4 regions of the Brevibacterium sp. FAM 24630 genome follow, and region 2 is predicted to be linked to each of the others. Evidence: predicted binding sites of a transcription regulator. Region 2 holds the regulator's gene; each other region holds the start of a gene.
The links. Region 2 encodes HspR, which represses chaperone genes until heat shock. Its sites were predicted from a motif close to AAGTTGAGTCNNNNNGACTCAACTT; they were not measured.
Positions count from the first base shown of each region.

Region 1: a site for HspR is predicted at 2,534-2,558, ahead of ACPUD7_RS06060 (Hsp20/alpha crystallin family protein). Genes of this name have one in related genera too.
Region 3: a site for HspR is predicted at 3,262-3,286, ahead of clpB (ATP-dependent chaperone ClpB). Genes of this name have one in related genera too.
Region 4: a site for HspR is predicted at 1,804-1,828, ahead of ACPUD7_RS04875 (ATP-dependent Clp protease ATP-binding subunit). Genes of this name have one in related genera too.

Region 1 covers NZ_JBNBZD010000005.1:177,911-182,249, reverse strand. The annotation lists gene ACPUD7_RS06070 (aminotransferase class I/II-fold pyridoxal phosphate-dependent enzyme) at 1-1,041, opposite strand, end outside; gene ACPUD7_RS06065 (class I SAM-dependent methyltransferase) at 1,196-1,930, shown strand; gene ACPUD7_RS06060 (Hsp20/alpha crystallin family protein) at 2,025-2,510, opposite strand; gene ACPUD7_RS06055 (ferritin) at 2,806-3,321, opposite strand; gene ACPUD7_RS06050 (amidase) at 3,459-4,339, opposite strand, start outside.
Region 2 covers NZ_JBNBZD010000026.1:32,697-37,035, forward strand. The annotation lists gene ACPUD7_RS15660 (lipoprotein 17-related variable surface protein) at 1-556, shown strand, start outside; gene ACPUD7_RS15665 (DUF1206 domain-containing protein) at 701-1,576, opposite strand; gene ACPUD7_RS15670 (heat shock protein transcriptional repressor HspR) at 1,760-2,200, opposite strand; gene ACPUD7_RS15675 (DnaJ C-terminal domain-containing protein) at 2,215-3,228, opposite strand; gene ACPUD7_RS15680 (nucleotide exchange factor GrpE) at 3,410-4,075, opposite strand; gene dnaK (molecular chaperone DnaK) at 4,075-4,339, opposite strand, start outside.
Region 3 covers NZ_JBNBZD010000002.1:193,743-198,081, forward strand. The annotation lists gene ACPUD7_RS02320 (NAD-dependent epimerase/dehydratase family protein) at 1-645, opposite strand, end outside; gene ACPUD7_RS02325 (enoyl-CoA hydratase) at 721-1,500, opposite strand; gene ACPUD7_RS02330 (Na+/H+ antiporter) at 1,616-3,193, shown strand; gene clpB (ATP-dependent chaperone ClpB) at 3,347-4,339, shown strand, end outside.
Region 4 covers NZ_JBNBZD010000004.1:131,131-135,469, forward strand. The annotation lists gene ACPUD7_RS04865 (VOC family protein) at 7-675, shown strand; gene ACPUD7_RS04870 (DUF3152 domain-containing protein) at 833-1,630, shown strand; gene ACPUD7_RS04875 (ATP-dependent Clp protease ATP-binding subunit) at 1,847-4,339, shown strand, end outside.

The DNA.
Region 1 (4,339 bases), on a different contig from region 2:
CGTCAGCGTGATGAAGTACCCGCCCTCGGGGGAGGTCCACCGAGCGAGGTCATCGGGTCCGAGCCCGTCTCCGAGGGCCTTGAGCACGGCGTCGAACTTCGGTGCGATGATCTCAGCGTGTCTGCGCATATGCGCCTCGACACCGGCGGAGTCGGTGAAGAAGCGGACGTGGCGCAGCTGGTTGATCTTGTCCGGGCCGATCGCGACCTTGCCGAGGTTCGCGGTCATCCAGCCGACGGTGGCGGGTCCTCCGCCGAAGAACGAGACACCGGCACCGGCATGGGTGACCTTCGAGGTGGAGGCGAAGATCCACGCACGTTCGGGGTGTCCGGTCTCGGCGCACAGGCTGAGGATGTCGACGTTGTCCGGATGGTCCTCCCGCAGATGGTGCAGCGCATAGGCGTTGTCCCACAGCAGCGCGAAATCCGGGGCAGCGGCCGGCATCTGCGCCAGCTCGCGGGCGCGTTTGTCCGTGATGGTGATTCCGGTGGGGTTCGAATACATCGGCACCACCCACATCCCCTTGACTGCGGGGTCCTCGGCCAGACGCTGTGCCTCGGCGAGGTCAGGACCCTCATCGTCCATGGGAATCGACAGCAGCTCGAATCCGAGTGATTCGGCCAGCGTGAAGTGCCGGTCATAGCCGGGCACGGGACACAGCAGCTTATGCGGTCCCTGACCCCATGGACGATCGTCGACGGCGGTTCCGTGCAGGAGCGCGAACGTCAGGGCCTGGGTCATGAACGTCAGCGAGGCATTGCCGCCGGCCAGCAGCTGAGCGGCCGGGACTTTGAGCAGCGGTGCGAAGATCTCGCGCAGTTCGATGAGCCCCTCCGCGCCGCCGTAGTTGCGGGTGTCGACCCCGCTGGGCGTGAACACATCGTCACCGGAGACCATGGTGAGCAGATCGGCTGCGAGATCGAGCTGTGCGGGAGCGGGCTTGCCGCGGGTGATGTCGAGCTTGAGTCCACGGGAAGCGAATTCCTCGTACGCGGCGGACGCCTCATCGAGGCGTGATTGCAGATCGGACGGTGAGGACATGAGGGCTCCTTCGAGCTGGGATCGGGCCGGTGCCTCCATCCTAACGACCCCGCCCGGCGCGGTGGACTATCGACCCAGTTCTGAGCGGCAAGGATAGAGTTGTGCACAGCGGTGACGTCGAGCGCCGAAACCGATGAGTCGAAAGGCGGACACGATGGTGCGACCACGGGCGCGGGCCTCACACGGGCGCGGTTTCGGTGCCCAGGCCGAGATCTACGAGGAGGTCCGTCCCGGCTATCCCGGGTCCGCTGTCGATCTCGCCCTCACCGGCCGGACACACGGCTGGGCCGGTCTGCGGGTGTGCGATCTCGGCGCGGGAACGGGAATTCTCAGCCGAGAGCTGCTCGAACGCGGAAGCGAGGTCACTGCCGTCGACCCCGACACGGTGGCACTCGAGAGCAATCGAGCACCCAGTCGGGTCGGTACGGCCGAAGCGACGGGACTGGAAGCAGGCAGCGTCGACCTCGTCACCGTCGCGCAGGCCTGGCATTGGTTCGACGAGGCGGCCGCGGCCGCCGAGATCGCTCGGATCCTCGTGCCCGGCGGCAGGCTGCTCATCCTCATCAACCAGCTCGACGTGCGCGTCGACTGGGTGCTTCGTCTGAGCCGGATCATGCATGCCGGTGACGTCTACCGTCCGCAGTATCGTCCGCAGCCGGGTGCTGGGCTCGAACTCATCGCCGATCGGCTCGTCGAGTTCACGACCCCACTCGACGTCGACGGCATCGTCGACCTCGCTCGCACCCGCTCCTATTGGCTGCGATCGAACGAAGCGACCCGCACCCGGGTGGAGACGAATCTGCGCGGATACTTCCGCGACGAACATCCGGTCTCAGGCACCGTGGATGTCCCGTACATGTGTCTGGCCTACCTGCTCGAGCTGTCATGAGCGCGGTGCTGTCTGGAAGGGCAGGAGTGTCCGACAACGACGAACGGCGGGCCGCACCCGAGGTGCGGCCCGCCGTGTCGGATCTGCCGGTCGATCAGTCGGCAGAGCCGCCGGTCGCGGTGTCAGCGGCCGGTCCGCCGTCGGTCGATGTCGATTCGACGACCTCGGCGCTGCCGGACGCGGAGGTGTGGGACACGGTGATCTTCCGGGGGCGGGCCTCCTCGGCGACGGGGATCGTCAGGGTGAGCACGCCGTCGCTGTAGTCGGCGCGGATGCGGTCGAGTGCCACGCGGTTGCCGAGCGTGAGCTGGCGCGCGTAGGTGCCGTTCGTCCGTTCCCGGGTCAGCCACTTCACGTCCTTGTCCGCGACCTCGGATTCGCGGCGTGCGCGAACCGTGAGCGTGCGGTCCTCGACATCGACATCGATGCTGCTCGGGTCGACGCCGGGCATGTCGATGCGGGCGATGAAGACCTCGCCGTCGCGGTAGAGATCCATGGGCAGGGTCGTTGAGTTCGGGGTGCGAGTGACCTCGGAGAAGAAGCGGTCGAGGTCACGGATGGGATCGAATCGTGTAGCCATGTGCGTCCTTTCGTTCGGTTGCTCTATTGAGTCAAACACACTCAACTTTGAAATGATTCCGAACTCATGAAACTCACAGTTCTGCGAGTCCGGTTCGGGTGCTGCGTGACCGGCCCGCCGTCACCGTGCTCATCGCTGAGGCGGTCCTTCGCGGAGTCGTTCCTTCCGGTGCGCTGGCCAGCGAGCCGAGGGCTCTGGTTTCGTCTCCGACGATGACGAAGGGCGGCCGATTCACTGGGAATCGACCGCCCTTCGTCACTGCGGGCGCAGCGGGCTCAACCGTCGTGAGTTCCGATCACTCGCCGTCGGCGGTGATGTCGGGGTGACGCGATCCGAGTTCGGAATCGATGCGCAGCACGCCCGAGCCGTCTTCGCCGACGCGCTCGAGGCGGCCGATGATCTCGGAGATGCTCGACTCCTCCTCGACCTGCTCGTCGATGAACCAGTGCAGCAGCGGCAGGACGTCGAGGTCGGTTTCGGCCTGAGCGGTGCGGTAGAGGTTGCGGATGGATTCGGAGACCTTCTCCTCATGGGCCAGTGCGGCCTTGAAGAAGTCGATCGGCTGCGAGCCGGAGACCTTCGGAGCAGCGATATCGCCGATCTGAGGAGCGAATCCGCGGTCGAGGCAGTGCTGAGTGAACTTGGCGGCGTGAACCTGCTCTTCCTCGGACTGGGCGCGCATCCAGCGAGTCATTCCGGGGAGGTCGAGGTCGTCGAGCTGAATCGACAGCTGCAGGTAGACCAGCGAGGCCTCGAGTTCGAGGGTGACCTGCTCGTTGAGGACCTTCTGCATGGCGGGGCTCAGGTGCATCTGTTACTCCTTTGCGATTCTCAAGCGGATCGATTCCGCCTGTACAAGAATATAGTGACACCTTTTCTAGAACCGTTCCAGTGTGGAAAGGCTCGGCAAACTCCACGCAGGTTTGCCAAACCTCTCCGCACTCGCCCTCAGAGCCGCGGATGTGAAGCGTGGTGCCCGGTGGCGACTTCGAAGGCGTGGGCGATGCGCAGCAGATCGACATCGGCGCCCGGCCTGGCGACGATCTGCACGCCCACCGGCAGTCCCGAAGCGGAGAAGCCCGCAGGGACGGAGATCGCCGGACAGCCCGTGGCCGAGATGAGGCACAGGGACCGCATCCAGTCGAGGTAGTTCTCCAGCTGCACGCCATTGATCTCGGTCGGGTATTCGATGCCCGCGTCGAAGGGCAGCACCTGAGAGGTTGTGAGCACGAGCACGTCATGGTCGGCGAAGTATCGTTCGACTTCGCTGTGCAGACGCGCACGGGCCGCCTCCGCCGAGGCCACCTCGGCGCCGGTGAGATCGAGCCCCATGCGGATGTTCCAGCGGACCGAGGCCTTGACCTGGTCGGTATGGGCCGCAGCCAGCCGCCCCCAGGATCCGACGAAGTCCAGCGCGCGGCGGACACCGAAGACTTCATCGGCGTCGCGCAGGTCGGGAATCGTGTCGTCGACGTCCGCACCGAGATCGGTGAAGACGCCGGCACTGTCAGCAACGATCCGGGCCACCTCCTCGGCGACCGGGAAGAGCCCGCCGAGATCCGGGGAGAACCCGACCCTGACTCCGGTGAGGTCGGGGGAGTGGGAAGCGCCGAGAGCGAACTGAGGAAGGTCGAACACGCTGCCGGGCTCCGGACAGGACCGAGGGCACAGCGGATCGGGGCCGGCGGCCACGGACATGAGCAGAGCGACGTCGGAGACCGTGCGGGCCATGAAGCCGCCCTGAGCCAGCCACGCATACGGATCGGCCGGAGGTATGTGCGGGATGCGACCGTTGCTCGGCCTCATCCCCACGACATTGTTGAACGAGG
Region 2 (4,339 bases):
CGAGACAGAAGAGCCCACCGCTCCTGCTGAAGAAGCCAAGCTGACCGTCTCCCCCGAGTCGATCACCCCCGCTGACTTCGTCAAGGAAGACAAGGGCGTCACCCTCGCCGTCGAGAACTGCGAGCCCGGTGAAGACGTTCGCTTCCTCGTCAACCCCAAGGGCGAGTCGAGCGTCACCGCCTTCGACAAGACCGTCCAGGCTGATGACGAAGGCAAGGCCAACGTCAACGTCTACGGCACAAGCGCCTCCAACGCCTCGGCCTACATCGGCGACTACGATGTGACCGTCACCTGCGGCGATGACGAACTGACCGGTGAGTTCTCCGTCGAGGAAGATCCGAACGCCGGCGGCGGCGACGATGACGGCAATGAGGACGGCAACGGCGGAAACGACGATGGCGACAACGGAGATGCCGGCAACGGCGGCGACCTGCCTCGCACCGGTACCGAGCTGACCGGCCTCGTCGGCGGCGCGGGCCTCCTCCTCATCGGTGGAGCCGCAGTCGCTATGACCATGCGTCGCAAGAAGGTCGCCCAGGATCCCGCTGAGATCTGATAGCGACTGACCTGACTGATCGTCCGAGCTCGACTGAGCCGGGCGTGAGATGAAGAAGGGCGCGAACCCAATGTGGGTTCGCGCCCTTCTTCTCTCTACAGCCAAATATCCGCGGCCAACATCTGCAGCCCGGCAGACGACAGCTCATTCCATGCGGTCGTACCTCGAACGCAGGGCGAGGAAGCCTCCGTAGAGGACCAGGCCGAGACCCACCGCCAACAGCAGATACGGCCCGAACGGCTGGTCGCGCATGCCCTTGAGCGCGCCGTCGATTCCGGTGAATTCCTCCGGATCACCGGTCGCCGCGGACACCACGATGAGGATGCCCACCGACAGCAGCGTTGCGCCCTTGCCCAGGTACCCGACGACGCCGGTGAATCCGACGAGGAAGCGAATGATCGCGCTCTGCGGACGACGCAGCTCCTCTTTCCATTTCCGTCGCTGACCATTGATACAGAACACGATGCCGATGATCGCAATCACGGCGCCGGCGGCCATGAGGATATACAGTCCGCCCGGCGCCTTCGCCACGGTCGTCGAAGCCTGTGAGCTCGACTTGCCCGAGTCCGCTCCCCCGCCGAAGACGAACTGCGCGAATGTCGCGGCGACCACCAGGTAGGCGATGGCGGAGCCGACCATGGTGAGGAAGCCGGTCCACTGCTTCCGGCCCTGCTTCTGCTGCGGATCCTTCGTTCCAGCGCCGCGCAGCGAGGCCGAACCGAAGAACGCATTGATCAGGCACCACAGCGCCATGAGCGCACAGCCGAGGAAGCAGATGATGATCAGCACCATGCCGAAGGGCTGCGAAGCGATCTGCCCGATGGCTCCCGCCTGATCGGCCTCGCCTCCGCCCTGGCCCAGTCCGATCGTCACAGCGGTCGCCCCGAGGATGGCGTGGACCAGTCCGTTGGCAATGAAACCCGCACGGGCGACTCTTTCGAACCACTGGCTGTCCGCGGCTTCCTGAGCCGCCGAGTCGGCACTGTCGGCGACCTGTCGAACCTTCTCTTTCTCGTTCACAGAAGTCAGTGTCGCACGATATCTGCACCAATCTGCGAAGTTGATAGTCACAATCAGGTGCACATTCGAAAGGCGGAGCGCGCACCCACAATAGGGTACGCGCTCCGCCTCGGCGTTCATGGCTGCCGTTCGCTATTGCGCCCCGACCCGACCTCGCCGTTCGGCTCAATCGTGCCGTTCAACTCAGCCGCGGCGGTACCGGTTGTACAGCACCAGGGCTCCTGGTTCCGGACGTCCCTGCGGGCGACGTCCCCGCGAGATCGAGACGACGTCTCCGCCCACGGTGCCGGCGGCGAAGACGCGTGCATCGCGTTCCTGCGCCGACCTGCGCGCCCGGACCTCGTCCTCGAGCTCCTCGTTGCGGCTCTTGAGCGCATCGACCTGGTTCTGCAGGTCGATGATCTTCTTGATCCCGACGAGGTTAACGCCTTCGTCCTGCGACAGCTGCTGGATCAGTCGCAGCTTGGCGATGTCCTTCCCGGAATAACGTCGGCCCCGGCCCGCAGTGCGTTCCGGAGTGACGAGACCCAGTCGGTCATACTGCCGCAGCGTCTGCGGGTGCATGCCCGCCAGATCCGCGGCCACCGAGATGACATACACCGCCGCACTCGATGAAATGTGCATTGTGATTCACCACCTCAGCTGGCCTTGGCTTTGTCCAGCAAGCCGGCGCGTGGATCCTCACCTTCGGTGGCGGCCTTGAAGGACTCGACCGCTTGTTTGGCTTCCTTGGACAGATTCTTCGGCACCACGATCTCGACTGTCGCCAGCAGATCGCCGGTGCCTTTCTTCGTCTTCACACCTTTGCCCCGCACGCGCAGGGTCCGTCCCGACGGTGTCCCCGGTGCGACCTTGACCTTGACGGGCGTTCCGCCCAGGGTCGGCACCTTGACCTCGGCGCCGAGGGCCGCCTCGTCGAAGCTGATCGGCAGCTCAATCCGCAGGTTGTCACCATCGCGGGTGAAGACCGGGTGCGGGCTTACGTGCACGGTGAGGATGACGTCACCGGGCTCGCCGCCGTTGGGGCTGGTCTTGCCCTTGCCGGCCAGGCGGATCTTCTGCCCGTCCTTGACCCCGATCGGTGTCCGCACGGTCAGCGGCTTCCCACCCGGCATGTTCAGCTTCACCGAGGCACCGTTGATCGCTTCGGTGAACGACAGCGTCGTACTCGACTTGATGTCGCCGCCCTTGAGCGGAGGCTGGTAGCCGCCGTAACCGCCACCGCCGAAACCTCCGCCGAATCCGCCGAGCAGATCCGCCAGGTCCGGGGGAACGTCTCCCCCACCGCCGTAGGTCGTGCGGGTCCTGGTGCGTCCGCCGCCTCCGAAGAGGTCGGAGAACACATCGTCGAATCCGCCGCCGGCAGCCCCGCCGGGTCCACCGGAACCGGCGCTGAACCTGGCACCGCCGCCCATGGCGCGGACCTGATCGTACTGGGCCCGGGATTCCTTGTCGGAGAGCACCTGGTGGGCCTGGCCGATCTCCTTGAACTTCTCTTCGGCCTTCTCATCACCGGGGTTGGCGTCCGGGTGATACTTGCGCGCGAGCTTGCGATAAGCCTTCTTGATCTCGGCGTCGGAAGCATCCTTGGAGACGCCGAGGGTTTTGTAGAAGTCCTTATCGAACCAATCATTCTGAGGTCCGGTATTCACCTGGCACCTCCTTTCCTTCCAATCAATCCTGTCATCACGGTATTCACTTGTCCTCTCACAATCCGCAGCCCCGGGGCACTGCCCCGAAGATCCGGACCGCCGCCGAGGCGGTTCCCCGGCCCCGTACGTCGGTGAACCGGCGTGCGGGGCGGGCGGCCGCCTCGGCGATCATGGTCGTTGCTCAGTCCTCCGGCTGCTGGACACCGACGCGGGCGGCGCGGATGATGCGCTCCCCGATCCGGTAGCCCGGCTGCATGACCAGGAAGAGCGTCGGATTCTCGACCTCATCCGAAGGCTGCTGCATGAGCGCTTCGTGGATGTTCGGATCGAACTCGTCGCCGACCTCTCCGTACTGCTCGACGCCGAGCTTGTTCAGCGATTCGACCAGCTTGTTCACGTGGGTCTCGAAAGGCCCGGTGACATCGCCGTTGTCGCGAGCGAGCTTGACCTCGTCGAGCACGGGAATCAGGGCCTCGACGACCTTGATCGTGCCGCCGAGCGCCGCACGCTCACGTTCGCGGTCGGCGCGCATTCGGTAGGCCGCATACTCGGCGTTGATGCGTTTGAGGTCGGCCAGGTATCCCGCTGCCTCCGAACCCGGTTCGGGCTCGGCCTCCGGCTCGATGTCCTCGAGACCCGAGGCATCGGACGGGATGTCCACACCAAGGTCGCTGGCATCGGCCTGTTCGGCATTCGGGTCCGCGGTCGGCTCCTCGCCGGCCTCGGCCGAGGCCGACTGCGCGTCGGCCTCGGGACGGACCTCACCGGTGTTCGGATCGACCCGGCGCTTGTCACTGAAAGTGAAGCCTGGCTCCTCGGACGACTCGTCGTTGCCCTCGGCAGTCATTACTTCTTCTCCTCATCCTCTTCGTCGACAACTTCGGCGTCGACGACATCGTCGTCTGCGCTTGCATCGGCGGTACCTTCACCGGCAGCTTCGGCGCCTTCGGCACCGCCCTGCTGGCTGTAGATGGCTTCGCCGATCTTCTGCTGGTTCTCCACGAGTTTGTCGTAGGCGGTCTTCACTGCGTCCTCGTCTTCGCCCTTGAGCGCTTCCTTGACAGCGTCGACGTCGCCCTGCATCTCAGTCTTGATCTCTTCAGGGAGTTTG
Region 3 (4,339 bases), on a different contig from region 2:
ACCCGCCGCCGAGGGCACATCGAGGCAGGCGAGCGCGGCCCGCACGACATTGTCGACATGGGTCAGGGTCAGTTTCTGCCGACCGCCTCCGGGCAGACGCAGCACCCCCTTCTTCGCCATGTGGGCGAGGAACGGCATGAGCATCGTCTCGCCCGGGCCATAGACGGCCGCAGGTCGGAGGATCGCGGCATCGGGTCGGATCCGAGCGACGAGCTGTTCGGCCAGGGCATGGGTGCGCGAGTAGGCGTCGGAGAACTCGCCGGGATCCTTCGGTCCGGCTTCCTCCCACAGTTCGGTGTGGAGTTCGCTCGGCGGGTACACCGTCGTCGACGACAGGTGGACGATGCGGGCCTTCGGGAAGGCGTCGAGGACGTTGCGCGTACCCGTCACCCGCACCTCATAGAGTGCGTCATCCTCAGCGCTCACCGAGGCGATCCCGGCGCAGTGGAAGACCGAAGTGACCTTCCCCGCCAGGGACGTCACCGCCGAAGGGGCCGGCTCGGTGATGTCCCACTGCTGGAAGTTCACTCCGGGGATGCCCGGGTCTCTCCGGCCCAGAGCGTAGACGGTCTCGTCCCTCTCCGCGAGAGCACGCGCGATGGCACCGCCGATGAAGCCGCTGGCTCCGGTCACTATCACCGCCACGTTGATCCCCTTCTCATCCGTGCCTCACTGCGGCACATCCCGACGCTGTCGAAGTTCTCGCGACATCGCGGGCGCTCATCCGCGGTGCTGCCACCGCGGCTCGCGCTTGCTCAGGAAGGCGTCGATCCCTTCCTGAGCATCGGTGCCGACAGCATTGTGTGCCATCACCTGTGACATCCGCGCATACGCCTCGGCCACAGGCAGTTCACGCTGCTCGTAGAACGCGGCCTTGCCTATGGCAACTGTAGCCGACGAGGCGGACGCCACTTTCCGAGCGAGATCCGCCGTGCCGGTCTCGAGGTCGTCATCGGCGACGACGTCGGAGACGAGACCGAAGGCCAGCGCATCCTCGGCGGAGACGAAATCACCGGTCAGCAGCATCCGCATCGCCTGCTTCGCCGGCACCGCGCGGGAGAGGGCGACCATCGGCGTCGAACAGAACAGGCCGATCTTCACTCCCGGAGTCGCAAACCGTGCCGACTCCGCGGCGACCGCCAGGTCGCAGGCGGCCACGAGCTGGCATCCGGCCGCCGTCGCCACCCCCTGAACCTGTGCGATGACCGGCTGCGGAATGGTCTGGATGAGCTGCATGAGACGAGAACAGGCGTCGAAGATCTCCTGCTGCGCTTCAAGATCCGCCCCACGGATCTCCTTGAGATCATGACCGGAGCTGAAGACGTGACCGGCGGAGCCGACGATGACTGCGCGCACATCGGTGCGGCGGCCCACCTCGGCGAGGGTGTCGATGAGGGCTTCCATCACCTCGAGGGACAGGGCGTTGCGTGTGGCCGACCGGTTGATCGTCACGGACGCGACTCCGTCGTCGAGCGGCGCGAATACAATTGACTCGGACATAGCCATATTCTGCCAAAGGTCAGGCTCGCAGCGCGGAATCTGGTCGACCGTTTTCGCTCATCCCCGTCCGCGCGGCCTTCCCGGTGCGGGTCCAGCGGAGTCGAGAGGGACCATCATGACCACTTTGCTGATGATCATCGGATTCGGAGCAGCTACCTCGGTGGTGGTCGGATTGGGGCAGAGACTCAGACTTCCGTGGCCGGCGCTCATGGTCCTCATCGGCATCGCCGGTGCCTTCATCCCCACCTTCGCCGAGGTGGGCATCGACCCCGAACTCGTGCTCCCCCTGTTCCTGCCGCCCCTGCTCTTCGCCGCGGCGCAGAAGACGTCGTGGGCACTGTTCGCGATCCGGTGGCGCACGATCCTCGGCATGTCCGTGGCCCTGGTCGGGGTGACCGTGGCCGCCGTCGCAGGCTCCGCCGTCCTCCTCATCCCCGGCATCACGATCGCCGCGGCCATCGCCCTCGGCGCGATGCTCGCCCCACCGGACCCCGTCGCCGTCGACGCGGTCGCCGGCACCGTGTCGATTCCGCGCCGCATCATGTCGACCCTGCAGAGCGAGGGACTGTTCAACGACGCGGCGTCGCTGGTCATCTTCCAGACCGCGATGGCCGCGGTGCTGGCCGGCACCGAGGTCGACTACGCAGATCTGGCTGTGTCATTCATCGTCTCCGCCACCGTCGCGGTCGCCGTCGGTCTGGTCCTGTCGTTCGCGGCGTGGTGGGTGATGGAGAAGATCGACCACACGGTCGCCCGTTCCTCACTGATGCTCGTCCTGCCCTTCGGCGTCTACCTCGTCGCCGAGCACCTCCACGCCAGCGGCGTGATCGCCGTCGTCGTCGCCGCACTCGAGGTCCGTCGCCGCGACACGGAAGGCAACTCCGCGGCACGCGTCACCCAGAACTCGACCTGGCAGGTCCTCGAGATGCTCATCACCGGCATCGCCTTCGGCCTCATCGGACTCGATCTGCGTCTCATCATCGAATCCGAGCATGCCGATCTCGGGCGGGCGCTGCTCATCGGCGGGCTCATCGCCGTCATCGTCATCGCCGTCCGCTTCATCTGGCTGCTCCTGGGCACTCTCATCGAGCGCAAGCGCCGGGAGATCGACCCCGATGCCGCTCCGCTGAACGTCCGCGATGCCACCCTGATGACCTGGGGCGGGATGCGCGGTCTGGCCACGGTGGCTCTGGCCCTGTCGATTCCCGCGACCACGCAATCCGGGATGCCGTTTCCGGGCCGGTCCTACATCGTCGTCGCTGCGGCCATCGTCCTGCTCGTCACCCTCGTTCTGGCGGGACTGACCTTCCCCGCTGCGGTGGCGGGCCTGGGCATCGACGACGAGGCGGAGAAGGAGCATCAGGCCACGAAGGCGATCGCGATGCGCGCCTACAAGGCGGCGATGCGCGAGATCAGGAACGACGACAGCCTGCCCGACGAGGTGGTCGAACCGCTGCGGGCCAGGTTCAAGCTCCTCCACGACCAGCTCAGCGGAACCACCGATGACCAGGCGAACTCCGAGCAGGTGACCGCGTTCAAGGAACACCGTGAGCAGATGCTGCAGGTGCAGAAGAGGGCGATGCAGACCGCCCGCGCCGAGGTGCTCGCCGCCCGACGTGAACGCGGCACGGATCCGGAGATCGCCGACAAGGTCCTGCGTCGCTTCGACCTCCAGTCCGTGCTCGCGAACTGAGCCGGACGCGTTGGTGTCGGCGATACGGGACGGCGGGCCGCCTCGGCGAGATTCTCGGCTGAAAATAAAGGTTGAGCGGAATAGACTCAACTTTGTTGGTGTTGTTCCATTCGAGAGCTGTGATCAGCACACGATTTCACGAAGGAGTTGCGCATGGACGCACAGATGACAACCAAATCCCGGGAGGCGCTGCAGACTGCGGTCAACGACGTCGTCGCCCGGCACAACAACCAGGTCGAACCGGCGCACCTCGTCGCCGCCCTCCTGTCCCAGCCCGATTCTCTCGCGGCCACCCTGCTGACCAAGGTCGGCGCCGACCCGCGGCGAGTGCTCACCGCCATCGAAGCCGTGATCGGCGGCTTCCCCACGGTCAGCGGTTCTTCGGTGAGCCAGCCGAGCCTGTCTCGGACCGGGCTCGAGATGATGAATCTCGCGCAGGAGGAGATGACCGCACTCGGCGATCAGTTCGTCTCCACCGAGCACCTGCTGCTCGCCGCCGCTGCCGGCCAGGACGGCACCGGCGATGCCCTGCGCTCCAATGGTGCCGGCCGGGACGCGCTGCTCGCAGCTCTGCCCGAACTGCGCGCCGGCAAGAAGGTCACTTCGGAGAACCCCGAGGAGACCATGCAGTCGCTGGAGAAGTTCGGCATCGATCTCACCGCCGTCGCCCGCGAGGGCAAACTCGATCCGGTGATCGGCCGCGACAAGGAAGTGCGTCGCGTCGTTCAGGTGCTCTCCCGCAGGACGAAGAACAACCCCGTCCTCATCGGTGAGCCCGGCGTCGGCAAAACGTCCGTCGTCGAGGGCCTGGCCCAGCGGATCGTGGCCGGAGACGTGCCCGAGTCGCTGCGCGACAAGACGCTCATCAGCCTCGACCTCTCCGCGATGGTCGCCGGCGCGAAGTACCGCGGCGAGTTCGAGGAGCGGTTCAAGGCCGTGCTCGAGGAGATCAAGAACGCCGACGGGCGGATCATCACCTTCATCGACGAACTCCACACGATCGTCGGTGCCGGGGCCGGCGGGGACTCCTCGATGGATGCGGGCAATATGCTCAAGCCGATGCTCGCCCGCGGTGAGCTGCGGATGATCGGCGCCACGACGCTCGATGAGTACCGCGAGAACATCGAGAAGGACCCCGCCCTCGAG
Region 4 (4,339 bases), on a different contig from region 2:
TGGATCATGGACGTTCCGAACACCATTCCCGCTGAACTCGACCACCTCATCATCACGGTTCCCGACCTGGAAGCCGGGGTCGCCGCCGTCGAGGAAGCCACCGGTCTGCGTGCTGTCTCCGGCGGTTCGCACACGGGGATGGGGACCGCGAACTTCCTGCTCGGTCTCGCCCCCGCGCACTGGCCGGACGGTGCCCGCACCTACCTCGAGATCCTCGGGCCCGACCCGCAGCAGGAACCGCCCGCTGATGGGACGCTCCCGCTCGACGCGCACCTGTCCACGGGGCTGACCCTGCAGACCTGGGCCATCCACCCGCGGGCCTTCCTCGCAAAGATCGCGGCCGCGAACTCCGCCGGAATCGACTTCGGCGAGGTCAAGGACATGGCCCGCGACACCGCTGACGGCGACCGCCTCGAATGGCGACTGACCACCCGCTCCCCGCTCCCGCACGCAGGTGCGCAGCCGTTCCTCATCGACTGGGCCGAGTCGGTTCACCCCGCCGAGGCGGCCCTGCCCACCCTCGAACTCCTCGAGTTCCATGTGGAATCCCCGGAACCCGAGGCGGCCCGGCAGGTGCTCGAGGTGCTCGGAGCCGGCGACGCCGAAGTTCTTGAAGGACCAGAGTGCCGCCTGCGGGCGAAGCTGCGCGGCCCCGGCGGTGTCCTCGAGTTCTGATTTCGCCGAAACACAAGCGGAGCGCCGAGACACAAGCCGGGCGTCGAAACTCAAGCCGGGCGTCGAGACACGGGATGAGCGCCGAAGCACTGCCGCGTGCACGCGTGTTTCGGCACTCAACCTGTTTCTCGACGAGGCGGCGGCTAGACTCGCATGCGTGCTCAGTCGAAACCGCCTCGCCTCCCGCTCGCACCTACGCGCCCTGACCTCCCTTGCCGCTGTCTCGCTGCTCATCGGTTTGAGCGGTTGTGCGCCCGCCGCAGACGAGGAGACCCGGCCGACCCCGAAGGCAGCCGAGACTGCCGTGGCATCGCCCGGCCCGAGTGACCAGACAAGCGGCCAGGCGAGCGACGACCCGACGGAGTCGCCTGCGCCGACCGAAACCGCGAACGTCGATGACGCCGGCGCGGCAGGAGTCAGCGAAGACGACATCGACGCTCACGGCAGCGGGAAATGGGATCGACCGGCCGAAGAGACCGGACTCAACCGCGACGGAGGCAAGACCTTCAAGGTTGCACTGCGCGTCGAAGACAACCTGCCCATCGACGTCGACGAAGCCGGCGACTTCATCATCAGGACCCTCCAGGACGAGCGCGGCTGGCAGGACATCGACGATGTCTCCATCGAACTCGTCGACGAGGGGCAGGACACGATGATCTCCATCGCCAGCCCCGACACCGTCGACGAAATGTGCCTGCCACTGCGCACCCTGGGCAAACTCTCGTGCCGCAACGGACCCAATGTCATCCTCAACGCCAAACGCTGGGTCGCGGCCACCGAGGAGTTCGATGACATCGTCCAGTATCGGCAGTACCTCATCAATCACGAGGTCGGACATGCACTGGGCCATGGTCACGAGTCCTGTCCCGGCCCCGGGGAGGCCGCACCGCTCATGCAGCAGCAGACCAAAGGTCTGCAGGGCTGCGAACCCAATGGATGGCCCTCGAAAGGCTGAGTGCGTCTGAGGCTGTGCTGCCGCTCCGTGGTGAAGGCGACTGCCGCTCCGTCCGACCGTCCGACCGTCCGACCGCGTCCGCTCCACCCGGCCGCCAGCCCCTCATCGGGGCCGTGGCGGCGTGTGACGGCGACCTCAGATTCGCGCGGGAATAACTGCAGCGGATCTCCTGTTGATTGAGTCGTATACGCTCAACTCTGAAAGAGGAGGTCGGCTTTGGCCACATTCTTCGGACCCGCAGGTTCGGGTGGAGACTCATTCGACGAGTTCCTCGCCCGCTTCCTCCAGGGACAGAACGGAGCCCGCCGCGGGCGAGCCGTCGACATCAACCGCCTGCTGAGCAAGCGCAGCCACGAAGTCATCGAGGCCGCCGCCGAATTCGCCGGCAGGCACGGACAGTCCGAGGTCGACGCACTCCACATCCTCCGCACGATGGTCGATTCCGAACCGGGAATCTCCGCCGTGCGGCAGGCAGGTGCTGACCCCGAGGCCATCGCTCACAGCATCGAAGAGCGCCTTCCGGCGAGTACCGACACCGAGGTGGAATCCACACCGACGCTGACCGGTTCGGCCCAGCGGGCGCTGCTCGACGCCTACCAGGTGGCCCGCGCCTTCGGCTCGACCTACATCGACCCGGAGCACATCTTCTTCGCCTTCGTGCTCAACCAGGAGATGCCTGCGGGCCGCATCCTCTCCCAGGCCGGAGTCACCCAGGCGGCCCTGCAGGCAGGAGCCGAAGCAGCCGAGGCCGCAGGCATGCACCCCGGTCAGGAAGCCGACGGTGAGGACGGGCAGGGATCGGTGCTGGAGAAGTACGGCACCGACCTCACGGCGCTCGCCGCCGAAGGCCGCCTCGACCCGGTCATCGGCCGTGCCCACGAGATCGAACAGACCATTGAGATCCTCGCCCGCCGGACGAAGAACAACCCCGTCCTCCTCGGCGAGGCCGGCGTCGGCAAGACCGCGATCGCCGAAGGCCTCGCACGTGCCATCCACTCCGGCGATGTGCCCAAGCAGCTGCACGGCAAACGCATCATCTCCCTCGACATGCCCGGAATGCTCGCGGGCACCCGCTACCGAGGCGACTTCGAAGAACGACTGACCGGGGCGCTGAATGAGATCGCCGAGGACGGAGACATGATCGTCTTCGTCGATGAACTCCACACCCTCGTCGGCGCCGGCGGCAACGGCGAAGCGAATTCGATGGATGCCGGCAACATCCTCAAACCGCGACTGGCGCGCGGCGATCTGCACATGATCGGCGCGACCACGCTCAAGGAATACCGCACGATCGAGAAGGATTCAGCTCTCGAACGCCGATTCCAGCCGGTGACCGTGGGCGAACCGAGCGTCGCCGATGCCGTGACCATCCTCGACGGACTCAAGGACCGCTACGCCGAATTCCACGAGGTCACCTACACCGACGAGGCGGTCCGGGCCGCCGTCGAACTCTCCAACCGCTACATCACCGACCGGTTCCTTCCGGACAAGGCCATCGACCTCATCGACCAGGCCGGTGCCCGGATGTCGCTCAAGCGCGGACCTGGTGTCGACATCGACGCCCTCAAGCTCAAGCTCTCCGAGCTCGAGGCGGAGAAGAAATCCGCGATCGAGGTCGAGGACTACGAACGCGCCGGACGCCTGCGCGATGAGACCACCGAGGTGGCCGCCCGGATCGACACCGCGGAGAACCCGGGTGCCGACGCCGCGAAGACCGTTGCCGCCGAGGCGATCATCGACGACCAGGAGATCGCCCAGGTGGTCTCCCGTGCCACCGGAATCCCGGCGGCCCGGATGACGCAGAGTCAGAAGGTGCGCCTGGCGAACATGGAGGACGTCCTCCACGATCGTGTAGTCGGGCAGGACGAAGCGGTGACCGCGGTGTCACGCGCCATCCGCCGCAGCCAGACCGGGATGAGCGACCCCAACCGGCCGATCGGCAGCTTCCTGTTCCTCGGCCCCACCGGTGTCGGCAAGACCGAACTGGCCAAGGCGCTCGCACAGACCCTGTTCGATGACGCATCCGCGATGATCCGCTTCGACATGAGTGAGTTCGGCGAACGCCACACCGTGTCCCGTCTCGTCGGTGCCCCTCCCGGCTACGTCGGCTACGACGAGGCCGGGCAGCTCACCGAGCAGGTCCGCCGCCGCCCGTACTCGGTCATCCTTCTCGACGAGGTCGAGAAGGCCCACCCGGATGCGTTCAACCTGCTGCTGCAGGTCCTCGACGACGGACGGCTGACCGACGGTCAGGGTCGGACGGTCGACTTCCGCAACACCGTCATCATCATGACGAGCAACCTCGGTTCGGAGTTCATGTCCGGCACTCCGCTGGGCTTCGCCTCTGGTGCCGCCGAGGATGCGGAGAAGGACCTCAAGGCCAAGGTCATGGGTCGGCTCAAGGAGTTCATGCGTCCGGAGTTCATCAACCGCATCGACGACACCGTGATGTTCTCCCGTCTCGATCGTGAGCAGCTCCACGCCATCGTGGGCCATCAGCTCGAGGCTTCACGGCAGCGTCTCGAGGCTCAGGGCATCGGTCTCGATGTCTCGCCCGAGGCTCTCGACTGGCTCGCCGACGCCGGGTATGAGCCCGAATTCGGTGCCCGTCCGCTGCGCCGGGTGATCCAGCGCGAGCTTGATGACCGGATCGCCGATCTCCTCGTCACCGAGGCGGTTGGCGACGGTGGCCGGATCCGCGCCACCGTC